3 regions of the Acidovorax sp. GW101-11A03 genome follow, and region 1 is predicted to be linked to each of the others. Evidence: predicted binding sites of a transcription regulator. Region 1 holds the regulator's gene; each other region holds the start of a gene.

Region 1 (6,659 bases):
GTTGATGGTTTTGCCGTTGGCCAGCGTCAGCTTGAGCTGGCCGTCTTCGGCGCCTGCGGCCGTGACCTTGGACAGGGCCAGCGGCGTGCTCGACAGCTTGGTGGAGCCGTTGACGGCTGTGACGCGGAACTGCAGTGCATCGGTGGTGCCGGTGTACTTGCTGGCGTCCCACTCGAAGGTGTGGCGGCCTGCGGCCTTGGCGCCCAGGTCGATGGTGTCCACCACCTGGCCGCCTGCGGTCGTGACCTCGATCTTCACGTTGGTGGCGGCAGACGGCAGCTCGAAGCCGCCCTTGCCCGCCTTGTCGGCCACGGCCAGGCTGGAGCCTTCGGTCATCACATTGCGCCCGATGAGTGCCGTGCCCTGCATGACCTGCAGCGAGTTGAACTGCTCGGCCATGCTCTGCATGGTCTGGTTGAGCTGCTGGATGCCGGTCACCGTGTTGATCTGCGCAATTTGCGAGGTCATCTGGGCGTTGTCCAGCGGGTTCATCGGGTCCTGGTTGTTGAGCTGCGCAACGAGCAGCTTCAGGAACCGGTCTTGCGCGGCAGCGGGGTCGGTGGCAGCGTTGGCTTTTGTGCCGGTCGCGTCCGTGACCGTGGGGGCGCTGGTGGCGGAGTTGAGAATCATGGTGGAGTCCGTCCTGAAGTTATTGGCCCATCTGCAGGGTCTTGAGGAGCAGCGACTTGGCCGTGTTCATGACCTCGACGTTGTTCTGGTACGAGCGAGAGGCCGAGATCATGTTGACCATCTCCTCGACCGCGTTCACGTTCGAATGCGTGACATAGCCCTGCTCGTCGGCCGAGGGGTGGGCGGGGTCGTGCACACGGCGGCCGGGCACGTTGCTCTCGCTCATCCCGCTCACGCGCACGCCGGCAGCGCTTTCTGCACCCATCTCGGCCGTCTGGAAAATCACCTGGCGGGCCTTGTAGGCCTTGCCATCGGGGCCTGCCACCGCATCGACGTTGGCCAGGTTGCTGGCCACCACGTTGAGCCGCTGCGACTGCGCGCTGATGGCGCTGCCGGAGACGTTGAAGATGGAGAACATGGACATGGTGTGGCTCGCTTTCTATGCTGCGCTGCTGGCTTACTGCCCCTGGATGGCGCTGAGCATGGTTTTGGCGCCGCCGTTGATGAAGCGCAGCGTGGCCTCATACCGCACGGAGTTGTCCACGAAGTTCGCGCGTTCGCGGTCCAGGTCCACCGAGTTGTTGTCCAGGCTGGGCTGCGTCTGCACCGTGTAGCCCAGGGCGCCCTGCCGGTCGATGCTGGCGGTGGTGGGCACCGTGGGCAAGGGAATGTGGCGCGGATCGGTGGTGCCTGCCGTGCCATGCGACCCGCCGGTGGCCAGGCGGGTGACACCCGAACCCGTGCCCGAGAATCCTATGCCTGTGGCTTCCCGCAGCGCATCGCCAAACTTGAAGTCGCGCGCCACATAGCCGGGGGTGTCGGCATTGGCAATGTTGCTGGCGATGGCGCGCTGACGTTCCGCACGCAGCACCAAGGCGTTGCTGTGAAAACTCAGCTGGTTGGTCATCTTGTCAAGCATGTTTGCCTCACACCGTTGTTTGCAAAGTCGCCAGCCCCAGGGGCTTTTTTGGCGTTGCCTGATTATGGAAACCGCTGCTTTTTTCTAAAGCGCAAAGAGCGTGGAAATGGATGGGCAGTTCCGGGTTTTGGGCGGGCGCTGCCTGCCTATAGTTATTGGTGTGAAATGGCCCTTGCCCCCTGCGGGCCAGCCACCCGATGCCCAGGAGGTCCCATGTCCACTTCCCCCCGTTTCTTGTTTTCCCTCCCGGTTGTGTCCGGCCGCTCCCCCGCGCAGCGCCCCGCAGGTGCCGCTTGGCGGGCCCTGTGCCTGGTGGTGCTGGGCGCGCTGGCTGTGGGCGCCAGTGGCACGGCCCGGGCCCAGGCGGCGGGCGATCCCTCGGTGGACCTGGGTCCGCTGACGCAGCGCTGGCTGGATGACACCCTGGCGCGCAGCGCCCCCACCGGGCTCCCCTTGCGCATGGAAGTGAGTGTTGGCTCACTGGATTCGCGATTGCGGCTGGCGCCTTGCGCGCGCGTGGAGCCCTATTTGCCGGTGGGTTCCCGCCTGTGGGGCCGCACCCGCCTCGGGCTGCGTTGTGTTGAGGGGCCCACCGCCTGGAATGTGTTCCTGCCAGTCACCGTCAAGGCGTTTGGCCCGGCCTGGGTGCTGACCGGCAATTTGGCGCCCGGCGCTGTCCTGACCGCCAGCGATGCCACCGAGGCCGAGGTGGACTGGGCCGCCGAGACCGCTCCTGTCATGGCGAACCCAGACCTGTGGGTCGGGCAGGTAGCCGCGCGCCAGCTGGTGGCGGGCCAGGCATTGCGCCAGAGCATGGTGCGGGCCCCGCAGCTGTTCCGCGCAGGGGCCCAGGTGAAGGTGGTGGCCCAGGGGCCCGGCTACGCGGTCACGTCGGCAGGGCAGGCGCTGTCGGCCGGGGCCGTAGGGCAAACTGTGCGTATCCGCATGGATAATGGTCGTATTGTCAGTGGAATAGTGAACGAAAGCGGAGCAGTAGACGTCACTCTTTGATGACGCCCTGGTGATAAATGGCTAAAGTCCGGGCCAAACGGGTCGAAAACATTGCTACTGTGCCCCACATCATGCGGGGTGGTGGAGAGAGCGATGAAGATAGGTCAAAAACCGGAACTCCCGGGCGCATTGCCGCAGACGGGGCTTGCCAAGCAAGCCAAGACGCCTGCCAGCGCTGCTGAAGGAGCCACCAAGGACGCCCTGGCTGCAGCGTCAACCGCCGGTGTGCCCGTCACGGTCTCGATCGCCGCCCAAAGCCTGAACCCTGCCTCCCGTGTGGCTGGTGATTTTGATGCCGGCAAGGTCAAGGCAGTCCGCGCTGCCATCGAAAAGGGTGAGTTTTCTGTCGATGCCGAAGCCATCGCCGACAAGATGCTGTCCAACGCCCAGGAGATCCTGACCCGTTCGCGGGGTTGAACCCGCTTTGCAGACTGGCGCGATCCATCGCACAATGCGCCATGTCGCTGGAAGAATCCCTCTCGGCTGTCGAGCAGCTGATCGATAAAGTCACCGCCGCCCTTCTCGCGGCAGACCCCCAATCCCTGGAACAACACAGTGTGGCCCTGCGTGACGCAGCGGCCCTGTTTGCGCGCGCGCTGGAGCAATCCACGGCGCACGGGATGCCTTTGCCTGCTGCGGTGCAAAAGCGGGTGGAAACCATCAGCGGCATGCTGGCGGTGCAGCGCGACAACCTTGCTCGCCTGTCGGCCGTGACTGACCGCCAGGCTGCGGGCCTGCTGCCGCCCTCCAATGCCGCATCGACCTACGGCGACGGGCTGTCAACGCGCGCGGCCAAACCGGGCGTGGCGCGCATCTACCGTTCTGCAGGCTGACTTGGGGGGAGACCTTGGCCCGGCGCGCCTTGTAGGGCGGCGGGAAAACAAGGTCAATGCAAGGTCAATGCGCGCGCATCTTGGCGCGCAGGCGGGCGATGGATTGGCTGTGCAGCTGGCACACCCGTGACTCCGTCACGCCCAGCACGGCCGCGATCTCTTTGAGATTCATGTCGTGCTCGTAGTACATGCCCATGATGTGCTGCTCGCGTTCGGGCAGGCTCTTGATGGCATTGACCAGTGAGGTCTTGAGGCGGTGGTCGCGCAGCAGTTCGACCGGATCAGCGTCGGCGTCGGCAACATGGCGGTCCAGAAACCCGTCCTCGTCGTCGTTGCCGTGGGTCATGTCCTCCAGGTACACCAGCTGGGTGCCCCGCACCTTCCCCAGCAGGTTCTGGTAGTCGGGCAGGCTCATGCCCATTTCGCTGGCGATTTCTGATTCGAGCGGGCTGCGGCCCAGCTTCTGCTCCAGCCGGTGCACGGCATGCTCGATGTCTTTCTGGCTCTTGCGCGAGCTGCGGCTCATCCAGTCGCCCTCGCGCAGCTCGTCGAGCATGGCGCCCCGGATGCGCTGGGTGGCAAAGGTCTCGAACTGCACACCCTGGGCCACTTCATAGCGCGAGAGCGCATCGGCCAGGCCCATCATCCCGACCTGGATCAAGTCGTCCAGCTCCACATTGGGCGGCAGCTTGGCGATCATGTGGTGCGCAATTCTCCGGACCAGCGGCACATGCTGGCGGATCATCGCGTCACGATCGAGCTGGCCTTTGGCGGTGTACATCAGATCAACTTCTCCGGAAAAATCAACTCAATGGCTCCGGACAAAATGTGCAGGCATGTCTGCCAAGGTGCTGGATGGCAGCGCACTCAGCGATCCGTTCATGGTGCCCGCATTTTCCAGCAGTTGCAAGGCCAGGCGCTGAAGCTCCTGAGGGTTCTGCGTGGCGATGGTGGTGGTCCGCACCGGCCCCCCCAAATGGCGCTCGGCACAGGCCTGCAGCGCCATCAACTGCGACTGGGCCTTGTGGCGCTCGGTTGCCGTGTTGCTGTGCAGCAAAGCGGCCACCATGCAGGGCAGCCCGGTGTGCAGGGCAATCTGCTTGAGGCTCTTGTAGCTGGTCATCACGCCCGCGGAACCGCCACCCATGACCACCAGGGGCACTGTGGCCGTATGGGTCAGCAAGGGCCCCAGTGTGGAAGCGGGCGCGTGGATCACCATCAGGCCGTAGGTCCTGAAGTAGGGCAGCAGGTTCTCCATAGGGGAGCGCGTGGTGTCGCCCGCCTTGCGGCTGAGGTGCTGCAGGCCCTTGGCGGCTGGGATCACGGCCAGCGAGGACGCGGTGGCTCCCAGGTTCAGTTGCGCACCGTCGTTCCACGAGGCGTGCTGCAGCAGGTGCAACAGGCCCGGGCTGTTGTCTGTCTCCTGCGCCGTGCCGTCCAGCACCACCACGGGGTAGCCCAGCCGCTGCAGGCTGGCACAGATCTGCCAGAGCGTTTCCAGCCCACTGCCGGCGTTGCCCTGGCTCACCACCGCCAGCATGCGCAACTCGGCCTGTGGCGTGAAACTGTGCAGGCCAGCGGCCTGGTGAAAACCCAGATCAAGCATCGACCAGCCCCCCTTCGGTGATGGTGTCGGGGGAGTGCGAGAAGAAGAAATTCAGGTCGGTGGCCTTGGGGTCGAACGCCGACTTGGCAGGGGCGCGCATCGACGTGCTGATGAGCTGGTGCGCATTGGCGCGCTCCCAGTCCTCGGGCACACGCTGGCCGTTGGTCACGCCGCGCAGCACCATCTGGTGGCGGATCAGCGCATCGATCGCGGGGCCGAGCTTCACGGCCTCGTCCACCTTGGACAGGATGGCCTGCTGCGAGCCGTCGGTCTTGAACGCGGTGAGCACGTCGTCCAGCGTGTCGCCATGGCAGCCCGCGTTGAGCACCAGGAGGCGGTTCACGTGGGGCAGGTCCAGCACGTCCAGCATGTCGCGCTTGCGCGGGTCGCGGGGGGCCACGCCGGTGGTGTCGATCAGGACCATTTTCTTGCCGCTGAGCAGGCCCAGCAGGTCCTGCAGTGCGGCGCGGTCGTGCGCCAGGTGGGCCACGATGCCCAGCATGCGGCCGTAGGTGCGCAGCTGTTCGTGGGCACCCACGCGGTAGGTGTCGAGTGTGATCAGGCCCACGCTGCCGGGGCCGTGGATGCGCGCGCACATGGCGGCCAGCTTGGCCGTGGTGGTGGTCTTGCCGACGCCGGTGGAGCCCACCATGGCAAAGATGCCGCCTTGTTCGTACAGCGGGGGCTCGGCCTGGTCGGTCTTGAGGTTGCGTTCGAGCACTTCCATCAACCAGCGCACCGATTCGCCCGCCGACAGATCCTCGGGCATGCGTTCGAGTACAGCACGGGCCAGCGAGGGCGAGTAGCCCGCGCGGATCATCTTGAGCATCAGGTTGGACTGGATCGGGTTTTGGCGCGCCTGGCCCAGCCAGGCCAGCGTGTTGAAGCGGTCTTCGATCAGCTCCTTCATGGAGTGCAGCTCGTTCATCAGGCTTTGCTGGTTGTTCGACTGAATCAGGTGGGCGCTGGCCGCTTCCTGCCGACGGCGCGGGGGCTCGGGCGGGATGTCCATGGGGATGGTGCGCAGCGGGTTGTGGCGCGCCACGGCCACGGCCGGGGCGGGCATGCGTTCGCGCTCCCGTTCAGGTTCCTGGTCGCGGCTGCGCTCCGACAGCGTCGGGGCTTCCGCCGCGCCGTGCAGGGCCTCGTGGCGGCGGCGCAGCATGCGCTCGCGCACATAGTCCTGGAACGACAGCGTGCTCATCGCCAGCTGCTCGGTGTCTTCCTCCACCGGGTTGCGGCCCAGGCCTGCCGCCGCCTGGCTCGCCAGGCTGGAGCGGGCGGGCTGCGCGCTGCTGCGTGGGGCGCTGGGTGCCAGCAGCGGTGCGCTGGAGGTGTTGTTGCCTGCACCACCGCCGTCCAGCGCCGAGAGCGTGTCTTCGGCCGTCGCCACCACTTCGACGCCGTTGGCGGTCGGGCGGTTGGACAGGATCAGTGTGCCGTCGCCAAAGGCCATGCGCGCCTTGGCCAGAGCCTCCCGGGAGGTGGGGGCGGTAAAGCGTTTGATGTTCATGCTGATGCACCTTTAAGGATCGGCCCAATACGGATGGTGTGGGTCTCTGGGATTTCACTGTGCGCAAGCACCTGCAGGCGGGGTGCGACGCGGCGCACCAGGCGGGAGATGGCGTTGCGGATCTGGTCGGGAACCAGCAGGCAGGCG
Region 2 (6,659 bases), on a different contig from region 1:
AACGCTGTTCTTTGCGTCAAGCGTTTAAGTGCGGCCCTGAGTAGAAAGATCCTGAGCTGATGGCGCGCCAAGCAGCCCGGCTGCAAAAAATACAAGACTCAGTGAGAAACGCCCGGGAAAGTACAACACTGAAGGAATAAAAAGTACAAAGGTAGGCCCCCCGTGTTGTTCCAAGTCGTTGATTTCTCGAATTCGGCAGTGCAACACTCAGCGCATATCGACAGGAGCGTTCGCCTCGGGTAACAAGCGCGCAAACACCGGGTTTTTATGTAAATCGTGGATTCAAAAAGGTTTTTTCAGTGAGGTCATCCAACTTCAGACATCTGCCCGGTATCTGGGCAAGCAGAAAACCCATGGTTTCGCGCACTGCCGCGCCAAGTTCTGTCGATTGTTGCGACAAACGGAGCTGTCTTTTCATGCTTTGGGTGTGGTTGGTTTCGGCGCTGGCATTGCCCCTGCCGCCATGGCAGACTGCACCGCCCAACGCCTTTGGGAGACGCGCATGACCGGGCTGACTGCACTTTGCGATATCACAGTTCTCACCACCACCGTGGCCAGCGAGGCCGAGGCGCGGCAGTTGGTGCAGTTGGTTCTGCAGGCGCGGCTGGCTGCCTGTGTGCAGGTGGAGCCGATCACAGCCTATTTCCGCTGGCAGGGCGCGCAGCAGGAGGACCGCGAGTTTCGGTTGGTGTGCAAAACCGCACCCCGGGCCCTTCATCCCTTGCTGGCTCTCGTGCGGGCGCACCACCCTTACGTGCTTCCGCAGCTGGTGGTTCAGACGCTGCAGGGTTCGGCGGAGTATGCCGACTGGGTGGACGCGCAAGTGGCCCACCCCGTGGTGTCGGCCTGACGGCGGGTTGGGCATCGCCCAGTTGTTCGGGCCCGGGGTTGGGGGCGTGCGCCCGCCAACCCCTTGATTGATTTACACACTCAAGTCAATCTGCTGCACCGTCCCCACCCCTCCGTCCTCGCGCAGGTACACGCTCGTGGAGCGCACGGCGCCCAGGGAGGTGTTGTCAGCGGTGCGCAGGGCAAACGGGGTGGTGGCCGATGCGGCGGTCTGCACGGCGCCCACGCCGAGTTCGGCCAGGGTTTGCAGGCGGCCGGTGCCGTCGGCACTCGGGGTCCACACGCGCAGTTGTTGGTAGACGGGGTCGGCTTCGTCGATCCAGCCGTTGCCGTCGGTGTCGTGCCGGGCCAGCTCGGCAAAGCCATTGCCAGTGCCGGGGCCGAAGAGTTCCAGGCCGTTGTCGATGAGCGCGTTCTGGTTGGTGTCCAGCGCCAGATAGCCCCGGTTGCCTGCCAGCAGGGGCACGTTTTCGGCTTCGCCGTCGCCGTTCAGGTCGAAAGAAAAACGTTGGTCTTGCAGCTGGGCGGCGGTGCCGTCGAAGTTGATCACCAGGGGATCGATGGCGGTGGCGTCGCCCAGGCGCAGGCTGAACGAGGATTCCTGGCGGTAGCTGCGCTGCATATCGAGCTGCAGGGTGAATCGGATCTCGCGCCCGTCGGCGGTGCGCACCACGCCCTGGGCGCTGAACTGGGTGCGTTCGGTTTCTTCGATGACCTCGCGCTGTTCATAGACCAGGCCAAATCCGGCGCGTTGGCGCCCGGGGGCGGAGTCTGCCTGGGCTTGCGCGGGGCGCTGGGGCGGGGTGGGCGCTTCGGCCGAGGCGCCCTGCCCGGTATAGACGCGCACCCGCACGCCGGTCATGAGTGCGATGAGGTCGCGCATCAGGGCGAGCTGGGGTGTGAGGCCTTCGTCGGCGTCGGTTTCACTGGGGGCGGTGGTGGCCTCGGTGGCCGTGGTGGTGGCCATCTGGGTGGCCTGGCGGGCCTGCGCGGCCTGGGCCAGGCGGGCGGCGCTGGAGATCTGGACGGCCGGGGCCGCTCGGGCGGTGTTGGATGCGTTGGCGGGGCGGCGGTCGCCCACCCATGCTTCAAAGCGGCTGCTTTGGGTGTGCACGCGTGTCGCGGCGTGCTGGGCCTGCATCTGCAGGGCGGATGATTCGATCTTCATGGGACACCTCCGCGGTTGCCACAAGGAGATATCGGCCAGCGGGGGCAAGAACTTGATTGACCCTGGTGCGGGCAGGGCTGCGGGGCGCGCGAAGACTCGGGGGCTATCCAGCCTGCAGCACCTGGCGCTCGAAGTCCTCCAGCGCCAGCGGGCGGCCGAACAGGTAGCCCTGGAAAGCCTGGCAGCCGTGCGATAGCAGGAACTGGTGGTGCTCGGTGGTTTCCACGCCCTCGGCGATCACGTCCAGGCCCAGGCTGCCCGCCAGCCCGATGATGGATCGCGCAATGGCGGCATCGCTCGGGTCCAGCAGCACGTCGCGCACAAAACCCTGGTCGATCTTGATCTGGTCCAGCGGCAGGCGCTTGAGGTAGCTCAGCGACGAGTAGCCCGTGCCAAAGTCGTCCAGCGAGAAACCCAGGCCATGGGCCTTGAGGGCTTGCATGGTGGCGATGACGTTGTCCACGTTGTCCAGCAGCAGGCTTTCGGTCAGCTCCAGCTTGATCTGCGCAGGGTCGGCCCCCGTGCTCTGCAGCAGTGCCAGCACCTGGGCCACAAAGTCTTCCTGCAGGAACTGGCGCGCACTCACGTTGATGGCGAGGCTGAGGTGGGCGAAGTGCGGCTCGTGCCGCCAGCGGGCCTGCTGGCGCAGGGCGGTTTCCATGACCCAGTGGCCCAGCGGCAGGATCAGGCCCGATTCTTCGGCCAGCGGTATGAATTCGGCGGGCGACACCATGCCGTGCACCGGGTGGCGCCAGCGCACCAGGGCCTCGGCGCCGGTGATGTGGCCCCGGCTGTCCACCTGCGGCTGGTACAGCAGCAGAAACTGCGCCTGGCGCAGGCCGTTGTGCAGCTCGGTCTCCAGCAGTGCGCGGCGGTTCACGGCCTGCTGCATGTCGGGGTCAAAAAAGCGCAAGGTGTTGCGCCCCGCGTCCTTGGCGCGGTACATGGCCATGTCGGCCTGCTTGAGCACTTCGTCCACCGAGTCGCGGTGGTGGCGCAGCAAGGTGGCGCCGATGCTGGCCGAAAAATGGTGCTCGTGCCCGGCCAGGTCATACGGCTGGCGCAGCTGGGCCAGGATCAGCTCGCCCAGGGTGCGGGTCTGGGCGGCGGCTTCGGTGGGGTCGCTGCTCAGGTTCTGCAGCACCACCACAAACTCGTCGCCGCCCAGGCGGGCCACGGTGTCCTGCTCGCGCACGCAACCGCGCAGGCGCTGGGCCACCTCCTTGAGCAGCAGGTCGCCCACCTCGTGGCCCCGGGTGTCGTTCAGGGTCTTGAAGTTGTCCAGGTCCACAAACAGCACGGCCGTGGTCAGGCCCGAGCGCGCGCCGTTGACCAGCACCTGCTGCAGCCGGTCCACCAGCAGGCGGCGGTTGGGCAGCTGGGTGAGCGCGTCGTAGAACGCCAGGTAGCGTGCTTCATCTTCGGCGGCCTTGCGGCCCGAGATGTCGATGTCGATGCAGAACATCTCCGGCGGGTGGCCGGGCACCTGGATGTAGGCGTGGCTGGAGAACACATCCACCGGCGAGCCGTCCTTGCGCTGCAGCTGCAGCTCGCCCGCCGGGATGACCTCTCCCGTCTTGAACATGTGCGCCACATGGGCGCGCACGGCCTCGCGCATGGGCGGCGGGATGATGAGGTCGAGCAGGTTGGCGCCCAGCGCCTCTTCGGCGGTGTAGCCGTAGAGGTGTTCGGAAGCCTTGTTCCAGTAGCTGGTGGTGCCGTCTTCCAGATAACCCTGCACCGAGATGGACGGGATGTTGCGCAGCAGCGAACGAAAGCGAAGCTCGGACTCGCGCAGCGCGCTTTCGGCCTGCTTGCGTTTCGTGATGTCGCGGGCCAGGAACACCACGGCGGCCTGGCCACCCACCTTCACGCCCAGGGGCTGCGCGCGTCCCTCGAACTCGCGCCGTCCCGCCTGCGTCTGCATCTCGTACTCGATGGTGTGGGTCTGGCCCGATTGCAGGGTGTCGCGGATCAGCGCCATGAAACGATCCGCCTGCGGGGCGGGCAGCACCTCGTGCAGGCGCTTGCCGAGGAGCTGGGGGGCGCTGGCCGACAGCGCCGAATCGTCTGGCGAAAGCACTTCCACATAGCGCCCCTGTGCGTCCAGCACCAGCAGCACGTCGGGGATGGCCTGGGCGATGGCTTTCAGGCGCGCGGCGGTGCCCGCCAGCGCGTGTTCGGTGGCCATGCGGTCTTCCACATCGCGCAGCAGCAGGCCCAGGACCACGGTGGCGGGGGTGAAGGTGAGCAGGAAGGGCAGGGCCAGGGTCTGGTTGACGCGCTGGAGCACCACAGCGGGCAGCAGCTGGAACACCGCGATCACCGCCAGGTGCAGCAGCAGCCCGAACACGGCCAGCGGCACCGGCCGCACACCCACCTTGGCGCGTGCGCGCGCTTCGCGGTAGAGCAGGCCCATCACCGTGCACAGCGCAATCACCATCAGGCCCACCTCGGCCCCCGCGCCACCCAGCCACAGGCGCCCCGTGGCTGCCATGGCCGCTGCAATGCAGGCCACCAGGGGGCCGCCAAACAGCCCCGCCATGCTGAGCACGACCGAGCGCGCATCAAAGATCACGCCAGGCATGAGCACCACCGGGGTGAGCATTCCCACCACGCAGATGCCGCCAAAAATCAGCCCCGAAAAAAACTGGCCCACCAGGGGGCGGTGGCGCCAAAGGCGGATGTTGAAGCCGTGCAGAAAACACAGCGCCAACAGCAAGGCAACGCCTTTGACCAGCTCAATGAACATGGGCCTCCGTGCTTTTCCTGGGGAAGGCCCATCATGGGGGAATTGTTGCGATCCGTAAACTGAAAATGGCCCCGGATAGGGCCATTTGATGTCGAACCAGGCCCGGTTGGGCGGCCCGCCGGGGGGGGCAGTTGAAGGCGGCTTCAGGCCAACAAAGCCTGCGCAAACTCGCGGGCGTTGAAGGTTTCCAGGTCTTCGAGTTTTTCGCCCACGCCGATGAAGTACACGGGGATGGGGCGCTCCTGCGCAATCGCGGCCAGCACGCCGCCCTTGGCTGTGCCGTCGAGCTTGGTCACGACGAGGCCGGTAAGCTGCAGCGCGTCGTCAAATGCGCGCACCTGCGCCAGCGCGTTCTGGCCCGTGTTGCCGTCGATCACCAGCAGCACCTCGTGGGGTGCCGTGGCGTCGGCCTTGGTCACCACGCGGCGGATCTTTTTCAGCTCTTCCATCAGGTGCAGCTGCGTGGGCAGGCGGCCGGCGGTGTCCACCAGCACCACATCCTTGCCGCGCGCCTTGCCTGCCGTGACGGCATCAAAGCTCACGGCAGCCGGGTCGCCGCCTTCCTGGCTCACGATCTCGACCGTGTTGCGGTCGGCCCACACACCGAGCTGCTCGCGCGCAGCGGCGCGGAAGGTGTCTGCAGCGGCCAGCAGCACGGCGGCGCCTTCGTCTGCCAGATGTTTGGTGAGTTTGCCGATCGACGTGGTCTTGCCCGCGCCGTTCACGCCCGCCACCATGATCACGGTGGGCGTGTGCTCGCCAATCACCAGGCTTTTTTCGAGCGGGCGCAACAGGTCGGCCAGCGCGTCGGCCAGCAAGCCCTTGACGGCGGCGGGGTCGGTGGCCTTGGCCTCCTTCACGCGGCGCTTGAGGTCCGCCAGCAGGTGGGCTGTGGCCTTGACGCCGGTGTCGGCCATCAGCAGGGCCTCTTCCAGCTCTTCATACAGCGCGTCGTCGATCTGCGTGCCGGTGAACACGGTGGCAATGCTGCTGCCGGTCTTGCGCAGCCCGGCCTTCAGGCGATCGAGCCAGCCCTTGCGCTCGGCCGCCACGGGGGCTGGTGCGGGCACTGCGGCTGCAGGCGGGGGCACGGGGGCGGGTGGTGGTGCCACAGGGGGCAGGGGGGGCGGGGGCGCGATGGGCGCAGGGGTTGGCGCAACTGGCGCCACCGGGGCAATGGCTGGTGTCGCGGTGGGCGCTGCCAAGGGTACTGCTGGCACAGCGGCGGCGGGGACCGCCACGGGCACCACAACGGGCTCTGCAACGGGTGCCGCCACTGGCGCAGCGGCAGGTGCTGCGGGCAGTGGGGCCTCGGCCTCGGGCGTTTTGGCCGCAAAGGGGTTGCGCAGCCAGCCAAAGCCCGAGGGGGCGGGCGCAGCCACCGGCGGGGCGGGCTGTGCGGCAGGGGGTGTGGCGGGTACAGGCGTGGGGGCAGGTACGGGTGCGGGTGCAACGGGCGCCTGGGCGTCTACCGGCGAGGCCGGGGCGGGCGCGTCGGTGGGGGCGGGTTTTTTCTTGAAGAAACTGAACATTGGAGGGTTCTTAGAATCACTCCATTCTATGAAACGTGCTTTCAACCTCCTGGGCCTCATGGCCTGTCTCTCGTGCGGGGCTGCCTTTGCGGCAACGCCACCGGTGCCTACCACCCCGACTACAGCGACTGCCACGGCACCTTCAGCTGCACCTTCGACCGCCCCCGCCACGGCGTCTGGCGCACAGCAGTTCACGCTGAAAAATGGCATGCAGCTCATCGTGCAGCCCGACCGGCGCGCGCCCACGGCGGTGCATATGGTTTGGCTGCGCGTCGGCTCCATGGACGAGGTGGACGGCGTGACCGGCGTGGCCCATGTGCTGGAGCACATGCTCTTCAAGGGCACCAAGACGCTGCAG
Region 3 (6,659 bases), on a different contig from region 1:
ATCCTTGATGCCGGTGCCGCCCGCCGTCTTGATGCGCTCGTGCATGTAGCGCACGGCCGAGTAGCTGGACGAGTAGAACTCGCTGGTATTGCTGGGCCCGCCAATGGCCGCCACCACCGCGGCCACGCCCAGGTTGGCCACGTCGGCGCGCACCCGTTCTTCGGCGCCGTGGATGAATTCGGCCGCGCCTTCGGCAAACCACAGGTGGCTGCCAGTGATGTTCTGCCAGTTGGTGGAGCGGGCCATCACCGCGTGCACCATTTCGTGGGCAATCACACGGTCGTTGTAGAACGGCGCAGAGCCCCCATTGGGCGGGTTGGGCGGCACGAAGTCGGCCATGTCCACCTGCAGCACCAGGTTGTTGCCCCGCCCCTGCCCGTCAAACCCGGTGACCTGCACATAGGCAGCCACACCGCCCGCGTTGTCGGTAAAGCCGGTGTAGCGGATGTCGATGGCCGCCCCATCGCCCTGCAGGCCAAAATAGGTGCGGATAAGGTTTTCGCTGCTCTCCAGCCAGCTGCCCGCGCTGGTCAGGCCATCAAACACGGACAGCAGGTTCTCGTCGCCCACCACGCTGGCGTCAGAGCGGTCGAACACGTCCATGCCGTTGAACTGCGTGGTGCGCCCGGTACGGTCAATCTCTTGCGCCAGCCGCGTCACCTCGGCCTGGATCGCCTGGCGGTCGGACGCGCTGTTGGTGTCGTTGGCGGCCTGCACAGCCAGCTCGCGGATGCGCTGCAGGCTGGCCGTGACGCTCTGCAGCGCGCCCTCGGCCGTCTGCATGAGCGACAGGCCGTCGTTGGCATTGCGCGCCGCCTGGTTCAAACCCCGTATCTGGGAAGTGAACCGCTCGGAGATCGCCAGGCCCGCGGCGTCGTCCTTGGCGCTGTTGATGCGCAGGCCCGAGGACAGGCGCTGCACGGTCGTGGCCATATCGCTCTGCGCATTGCCAAGCCGGCGCTGCGCATTCAGCGACATCACGTTGGTGTTGATCGTCAACCCCATGGCCAGCCCCGCAGCTCCTGGTGAGTGGTGGATAAATACACAGGCACCGCGCCCCACGCCACAGCGCCGGGGGCCCGGAAACCCGCTTCTCTGTCTCCTTATCGACGCGCTCCGGCAAAACCTGAATGGCGATTTCTGCGGGTCTTTACCTAAGCCGCCAGCGCGCAGGGGGCATCGCCGATAGCATCGTGGGGTCTTTCTCCCTCCTGGCTCCACCGCGCACAGCGCCCCGGTGCCAACCCGTCCCCGTTTGTCATGACCGCCCCCCCATCCCCTTTTGCGGCGCCCACTGCCGAGCCCACCAGCGTCTACCGCCATTCCGGTTTTGTTGCTTTTCTGATCGCCCGCGTGGTGGCCGTGGTGGCCACCCAGGTGCAGGCCGTGGTGGTGGCCTGGCAGGTGTACGACCTCACCCGTGAACCCCTGGCGCTGGCCTATGTGGGGCTGGCGCAGTTTCTGCCCATGCTGTGCCTGCTGCTGCCGGCGGGCGATCTGATCGACCGGTTTGCGCGCAAGCGCATCCTGGCGCTGGCCTGGGCGGTGGGCGGGGTGTGCAGCGCACTGCTGTGGTGGCTGTCGGGCCACGGGGCCAGCGGGGTGGCGGGCATCTATGCGGTGCTGGTGCTGTATGGCTGTTCGCGCGCGTTCTCGGGCCCGGCCATGCAAAGCCTGCTGCCGCAGATCGTGCCGCGCGGGCATCTGGCGCAGGCCATGGCTGCCAACAGCATGCTGATGCGCGTGGCCAGCATCGGCGGGCCCCTGCTGGGCGGGCTGCTGTATGCGCTGGGCGGCGGCGAGCTGACCTATGCCATGTGCTGCGCCTGCTTTGCGCTGGGGGTGGCGCTGGTACTGCGGGTTCCGGTGGCACACGGCACCGCCCCCGGGCCCACGCAGGGCACGATGTGGCAGCGTTTTGGCGCGGGCATCGGCTTCATCCGCTCGCGGCCCATCATCCTGGGCACCATTTCGCTGGACCTGTTTGCCGTGCTGCTGGGCGGCGTGGTGGCCCTGCTGCCCATCTACGCGCAAGAGGTGCTGCACGTAGGCCCGGCCGGCCTGGGCGCGCTGCGCAGCGCCATGGCCGTGGGCGAGGTGGGTGCCGGGCTGTACCTGAGCATGCGGCCCTTCAACCGCCATGTGGGGCGCACCATGTTCATCGCCGTGGCGGTGTTTGGTGTGGCCAACCTCGTGTTTGCGCTCTCGCACTGGTTCTGGCTGTCGTTTGCGGCGCTGATGGTGGCGGGAGCGGCCGACATGGTGAGCGTGTACATCCGGGGGGCACTGGTGCAGTTCTCCACGCCCGACACCATGCGCGGGCGGGTGAACGCGGTCAACATGCTGTTCATCGGCTCGTCCAACGAGCTGGGCGAGTTCCGCGCGGGCACCAGCGCCGCCTGGCTGGGCGTGGTGCCCGCCGCCGTGGTGGGCGGCCTGTGCACGCTGGGCGTGGTGGGTGGCTGGATGCTGGCGTTCAAGACCCTGCGCACGGTGGACCGTTTCGAGGAAGCTGCGCAGGCCAGCAGCTGAGCAGCTGAGCGGTTCAGCGACGGCGCAACAGCCCGTGTAAACAAGCTCCGGGGCGTTTGTGTCGCGCAGGTAAAACCCGCGCGGCAGGCTTGCACGGCGCGTTGGGGCGGAGCACCATGCGCTCCACTGCCTGCCCCCTGTGCGCCCCATGAACGCTCTTTCCGCCCCGCTCCCCGGCCCTCTTCACCGCCGCACCGTGCTCGCTGGCCTGCTGGGCATGGCTGCCTCCGCCCCGCTGGGCCTGGGCCGCGCCGCCGCCCCGGCGGGTACCGCTGGCTGGGCCAGCGCTGACGAAGCCACGCAAACCCGCCTGCTGGACCGCGTGACCTGGGGCAACACTGCCCAGGGCGCACAGGCGCTGCCACCGCAAGGGGTTGCGGCCTACCTGGCCGCGCAGCTGCGCCCCCCGCCCGCCACGCTGCCCCGCGCAGCCCAGGCGCAGATCGACGCCATGGCCATCACCCGCACGCCCTTGCCCGATCTGGCCGCGCGCATGGAGGCCCAGCACCAGGCCGCCAAGGCCCAGCCCACCGAGGATGGCCGCAAAGCCGCGCTCAAGGCCTGGCAGCAGGACATGCGCGCGCTGCAGCAAGAGGCTGCCGAGCGTTTTGTGCTGCGCGCGCTGTATTCGCCCACCCAGCTGCGCGAGAAGATGACCTGGTTCTGGATGAACCACTTCAGCGTGTTTGCGGGCAAGGGCCACCTGCGTGTGCTGGTGGGCGACTACGAGGAACGCGCCATCCGCCCCCATGCGCTGGGGCGTTTTCGCGACCTGCTGGGTGCCACGGTGCGCCACCCGGCCATGCTGCATTACCTGGACAACGCGCGCAACGCAGCGGGCCGCATCAACGAAAACTACGCGCGCGAGCTGATGGAGCTGCACACGCTGGGCGTGGACGGCGGCTACAGCCAGCAGGATGTGCAGGAGCTGGCACGCGTGCTGACCGGTGTGGGCATTGCACGCCAGCCAGACGGCGACGAGCCCCCGCGCATGAAGCCCGCGCTGCGCCGCCACTACGTGCGCGATGGCCTGTTCGAGTTCAACCCCCAGCGACATGACTGGGAGCCCAAGACGCTGCTGGGCCAGCCCCTCCGCGCCGAAGGCCTGGCTGAGGTGGACGAAGCGCTGGACCGCCTGGCACGCGCACCAGCCACAGCGCGTTTCATCACGCGCAAGATCGCGCTTTTCCTGGTGGGCGACAAGCCACCGCCCGCGCTGCTGCAAACCCTGGCCCGCACGTTCGAGCGCACCGATGGCGATATCGCCGCCGTGCTGGAGGCACTGTTCAGCGCGCCGGAGTTTCGTGCATCGCTGGGCCAGCGCTTTCGCGACCCGGTGCACTATGTGCTGGCCAGCCTGCGCCTGGCCCATGGCGACGCCGTGCTGCCCGGCGCCGAGCCCGCGCTGGGCTGGCTGCAGCGCCTGGCCGAGCCCCTGTATGGCCGCGCCACGCCCGACGGCTACCCGCTGGACGCGGCGGCATGGGCGGGCTCGGGGCAGATGTCCACCCGCTTCGAGATCGCCCGCGCCATCGGGGCTGGGGTGGCCACCGCCCCCATGCCCACCCCGCGCGAGAAGGAGATGAGGATGGCCGAGCAGTCGGCATCGCAGCGCACGCCCCCGCCGCTGGCGCAGAGTGCCTATGTGCGCGCCCTGCAGCCCACCTGGTCGGCCGCCACGCGCAATGCGCTGGCGCAGGCGGCATCGCCGCGCGAGTGGAACCTGCTGTTCCTTGCATCACCGGAGTTCATGCACGGCTGAGGAAATCACCATGCGACGCAGACACCTTCTTCAAGCCCTGGGCGCGAGCGCCCTCGGCGTGCACAGCGCCAGCGCGATGGCCGCCCCCGGCGCGCAGGACGTGCGTTTTCTGCTTGTGTTCTTGCGCGGTGGTTATGACTGCGCCAGCCTGCTGGTGCCCACGGCCAGCAGCTACTACTACGAGACACGGCCCAACATCGCCATTGCCCGCCCGGGGCAGGACGGCGGCGCGCTGCCGCTCACGCCCGACTGGGGCCTGCACCCCGTGCTGGCAGATTCGATGCTGCCGCTGTACCAGCAGCGCCAGCTGGCCTTTGTGCCGTTTGCGGGCACCGACGACCTCTCGCGCAGCCACTTCGACACGCAAGACAGCATGGAGCTGGGCCAGCCCGTGGGCGGGCGGCGCGACTACCGCTCGGGTTTTCTGAACCGGCTGGTGGCCGAGCTGAACCCGCGCACCGGCCACACCCCAGCCGCGGCCGCGCTGCAGCCCATGGCCTTCACCAGCACCCTGCCCCTGGTGCTGCGCGGCGCAGTGGATGTGCCCAACACGCTGCTGAGCGCGGCGGCGGGCCGCAGTGGTGTAGACGCGCGGCAGGCGCAGCTCATCGAATCCATGTACCGGGGCACGCCACTGGCCACACCCGTGGCCGAAGGTTTTGCCACGCGCGAAGAAGTGGCGCGCACCATGCAGGGCGAGATGGAGGCCGCCAGCCGCAATGCACTGAGCACCAAGGGCTTTGAAGGCACGGCCCGGCGCATGGCAAAGCTGATGCAGACGCGCTACCAGATCGGTTTTGTGGACGTGGGCGGCTGGGACACCCATGTGGGCCAAGGTGCGGCCACGGGCGCGCTGGCCAACCGGTTTGAAGAGCTGGGCCGGGGCCTGGCAGGCTTTGCCGACGAGATGGGCCCGGCATGGAAGCACACCGTGGTCGTGGTGGTCAGCGAGTTTGGCCGCACCTTCCGCGAGAACGGCAACCGGGGCACCGACCACGGCCACGGCACCGTGTTCTGGGTGCTGGGCGGCGGTGTGGGCGGCGGGCGCATAGTGGGCGAACAGCAGGCGCTGACGGCCACCACCTTGTTCCAGAACCGCGACTACCCCGTGCTCAACGACTACCGTGCCGTGCTGGGCGGGTTGTTCGCCCGGTTGTACGGGTTGAACGCGGCCGCCGTGGCGCGAGTGTTTCCAGGGACGAAGGGGGCGGACTTGCGGCTGGTGTAACTTGCGCCGATTGCTATATATTTAATAGCTATCAGTGCTTATTCATAGCGCGCAACGGCCGATTTTTATTCAAAACCGGCGCCTGCTTCAGGCATTGAAGGTGCCAGAGAGCAGTTCGGGCAGGCGCTCCACCTTCATCTTGAAGCCACAGGCCTGTGCATGCCCGCCGCCGCCCATGCTTTCGGCGAGTGCGATGCAGTCAAAGTTGCGCTGCGCACGCAGCCCCACCTTCACACCTTTTTCGCCCGCGCTCCACATCAGCGCAAAGGTGCCGGTCTTGGCCGAGAGCATGTCGCCCACCAGGCTGTGGAACATGCCGGGCGCATTCACCATCAGGCCTGCAATGCCGTTGAACACCAGGGGCTGCGCGCCCTCTGCGATGTCGGCGCAGAGCTTCTTGTACTTCTCGTCCATGGCCGCGCCGCGCACCATGAACTGCGCGAGCTGCTCGGGGCTGAAGCTGGCAATCTCGCTCCAGCGCGCAAAGTCCTGAGTCTCCATGTCGAGCGCCGACAGAAAGCGTGCGCTCTCTTCAAACTCCCACTTCCAGATATCACGGTCTTCCACATACTGCAGCAGCGGCGGTATGGGGGTATGCGGGTGGAAGAACTCCCAGGCCAGGCGCGCACCCGATTTGCTCATGTCGAAGTGCACCACGCCACAGCGGCAGGCAAAACCAGTGAGCTTTTCGGCAGCACTCTTGTGGTGGTCCAGCATCACCAGCTTGGCGGCGCGCTCGTCAATGGCCTGCAGGATCTCGGCCGAAAACGAAAAGTCGAGGATGTAGACAGTGCGGCCCGCCACAGGCGGCAGGTCGTCCACCGAGAGCACATCGCCATGGTCCAGCCCCCGGTACTCGGCGCTGTCGCCGTAGTACAGCCAGGCCGCCAGCGCGGCGCCAAAACCATCGGGGCAGTTGCGCCCGTGGTACAGGATCAGCGGTGCGGGGTCGTTCTTGTCGGGGGCAACCAGCAGTTGCAGGGGGAGTATGGTTTTCTTCGTCATGACCCCCAATTGTCGCCGGGGCAATAGGCAGCAGCGAGCGCAAAGTGCGCAACCGCCCACGCGCCCGGAGGGAACCAACCGGCGCGACCACACCTCCACCCCCTTGCGCCACACGGCGAAAGCCCTCCCCAA

Evidence for each region. The regulator FliA, encoded in region 1, starts transcription of late flagellar genes. The targets are predictions, from matches to a motif close to CTAAAGTTTNNNNNNNNNNNGCCGNTA.
Region 2: a site for FliA is predicted at 2,047-2,073, ahead of AC07Z7_RS17115 (SPM autocatalytic domain-containing protein). Genes of this name have one in related genera too.
Region 3: a site for FliA is predicted at 1,105-1,131, ahead of AC07Z7_RS12235 (flagellinolysin). Genes of this name have one in related genera too.

What each region holds. Positions count from the first base shown of each region.
Region 1 is NZ_JBWKZU010000008.1:20,860-27,518, reverse strand. Features, by position in the region: gene AC07Z7_RS05600 (flagellar hook assembly protein FlgD) at 1-630, opposite strand, end outside; gene flgC (flagellar basal body rod protein FlgC) at 650-1,054, opposite strand; gene flgB (flagellar basal body rod protein FlgB) at 1,088-1,549, opposite strand; gene flgA (flagellar basal body P-ring formation chaperone FlgA) at 1,763-2,560, shown strand; gene flgM (flagellar biosynthesis anti-sigma factor FlgM) at 2,654-2,977, shown strand; gene AC07Z7_RS05575 (hypothetical protein) at 3,019-3,393, shown strand; gene AC07Z7_RS05570 (RNA polymerase sigma factor FliA) at 3,458-4,174, opposite strand; gene AC07Z7_RS05565 (hypothetical protein) at 4,202-4,999, opposite strand; gene flhF (flagellar biosynthesis GTPase FlhF) at 4,992-6,512, opposite strand; gene flhA (flagellar biosynthesis protein FlhA) at 6,509-6,659, opposite strand, start outside.
Region 2 is NZ_JBWKZU010000042.1:12,617-19,275, forward strand. Features, by position in the region: gene cutA (divalent-cation tolerance protein CutA) at 179-850, shown strand; gene AC07Z7_RS17115 (SPM autocatalytic domain-containing protein) at 923-2,017, opposite strand; gene AC07Z7_RS17120 (EAL domain-containing protein) at 2,121-4,769, opposite strand; gene ftsY (signal recognition particle-docking protein FtsY) at 4,913-6,301, opposite strand; gene AC07Z7_RS17130 (M16 family metallopeptidase) at 6,330-6,659, shown strand, end outside.
Region 3 is NZ_JBWKZU010000024.1:66,246-72,904, reverse strand. Features, by position in the region: gene AC07Z7_RS12235 (flagellinolysin) at 1-1,005, opposite strand, end outside; gene AC07Z7_RS12230 (MFS transporter) at 1,261-2,532, shown strand; gene AC07Z7_RS12225 (DUF1800 domain-containing protein) at 2,681-4,294, shown strand; gene AC07Z7_RS12220 (DUF1501 domain-containing protein) at 4,305-5,522, shown strand; gene AC07Z7_RS12215 (DHH family phosphoesterase) at 5,610-6,527, opposite strand.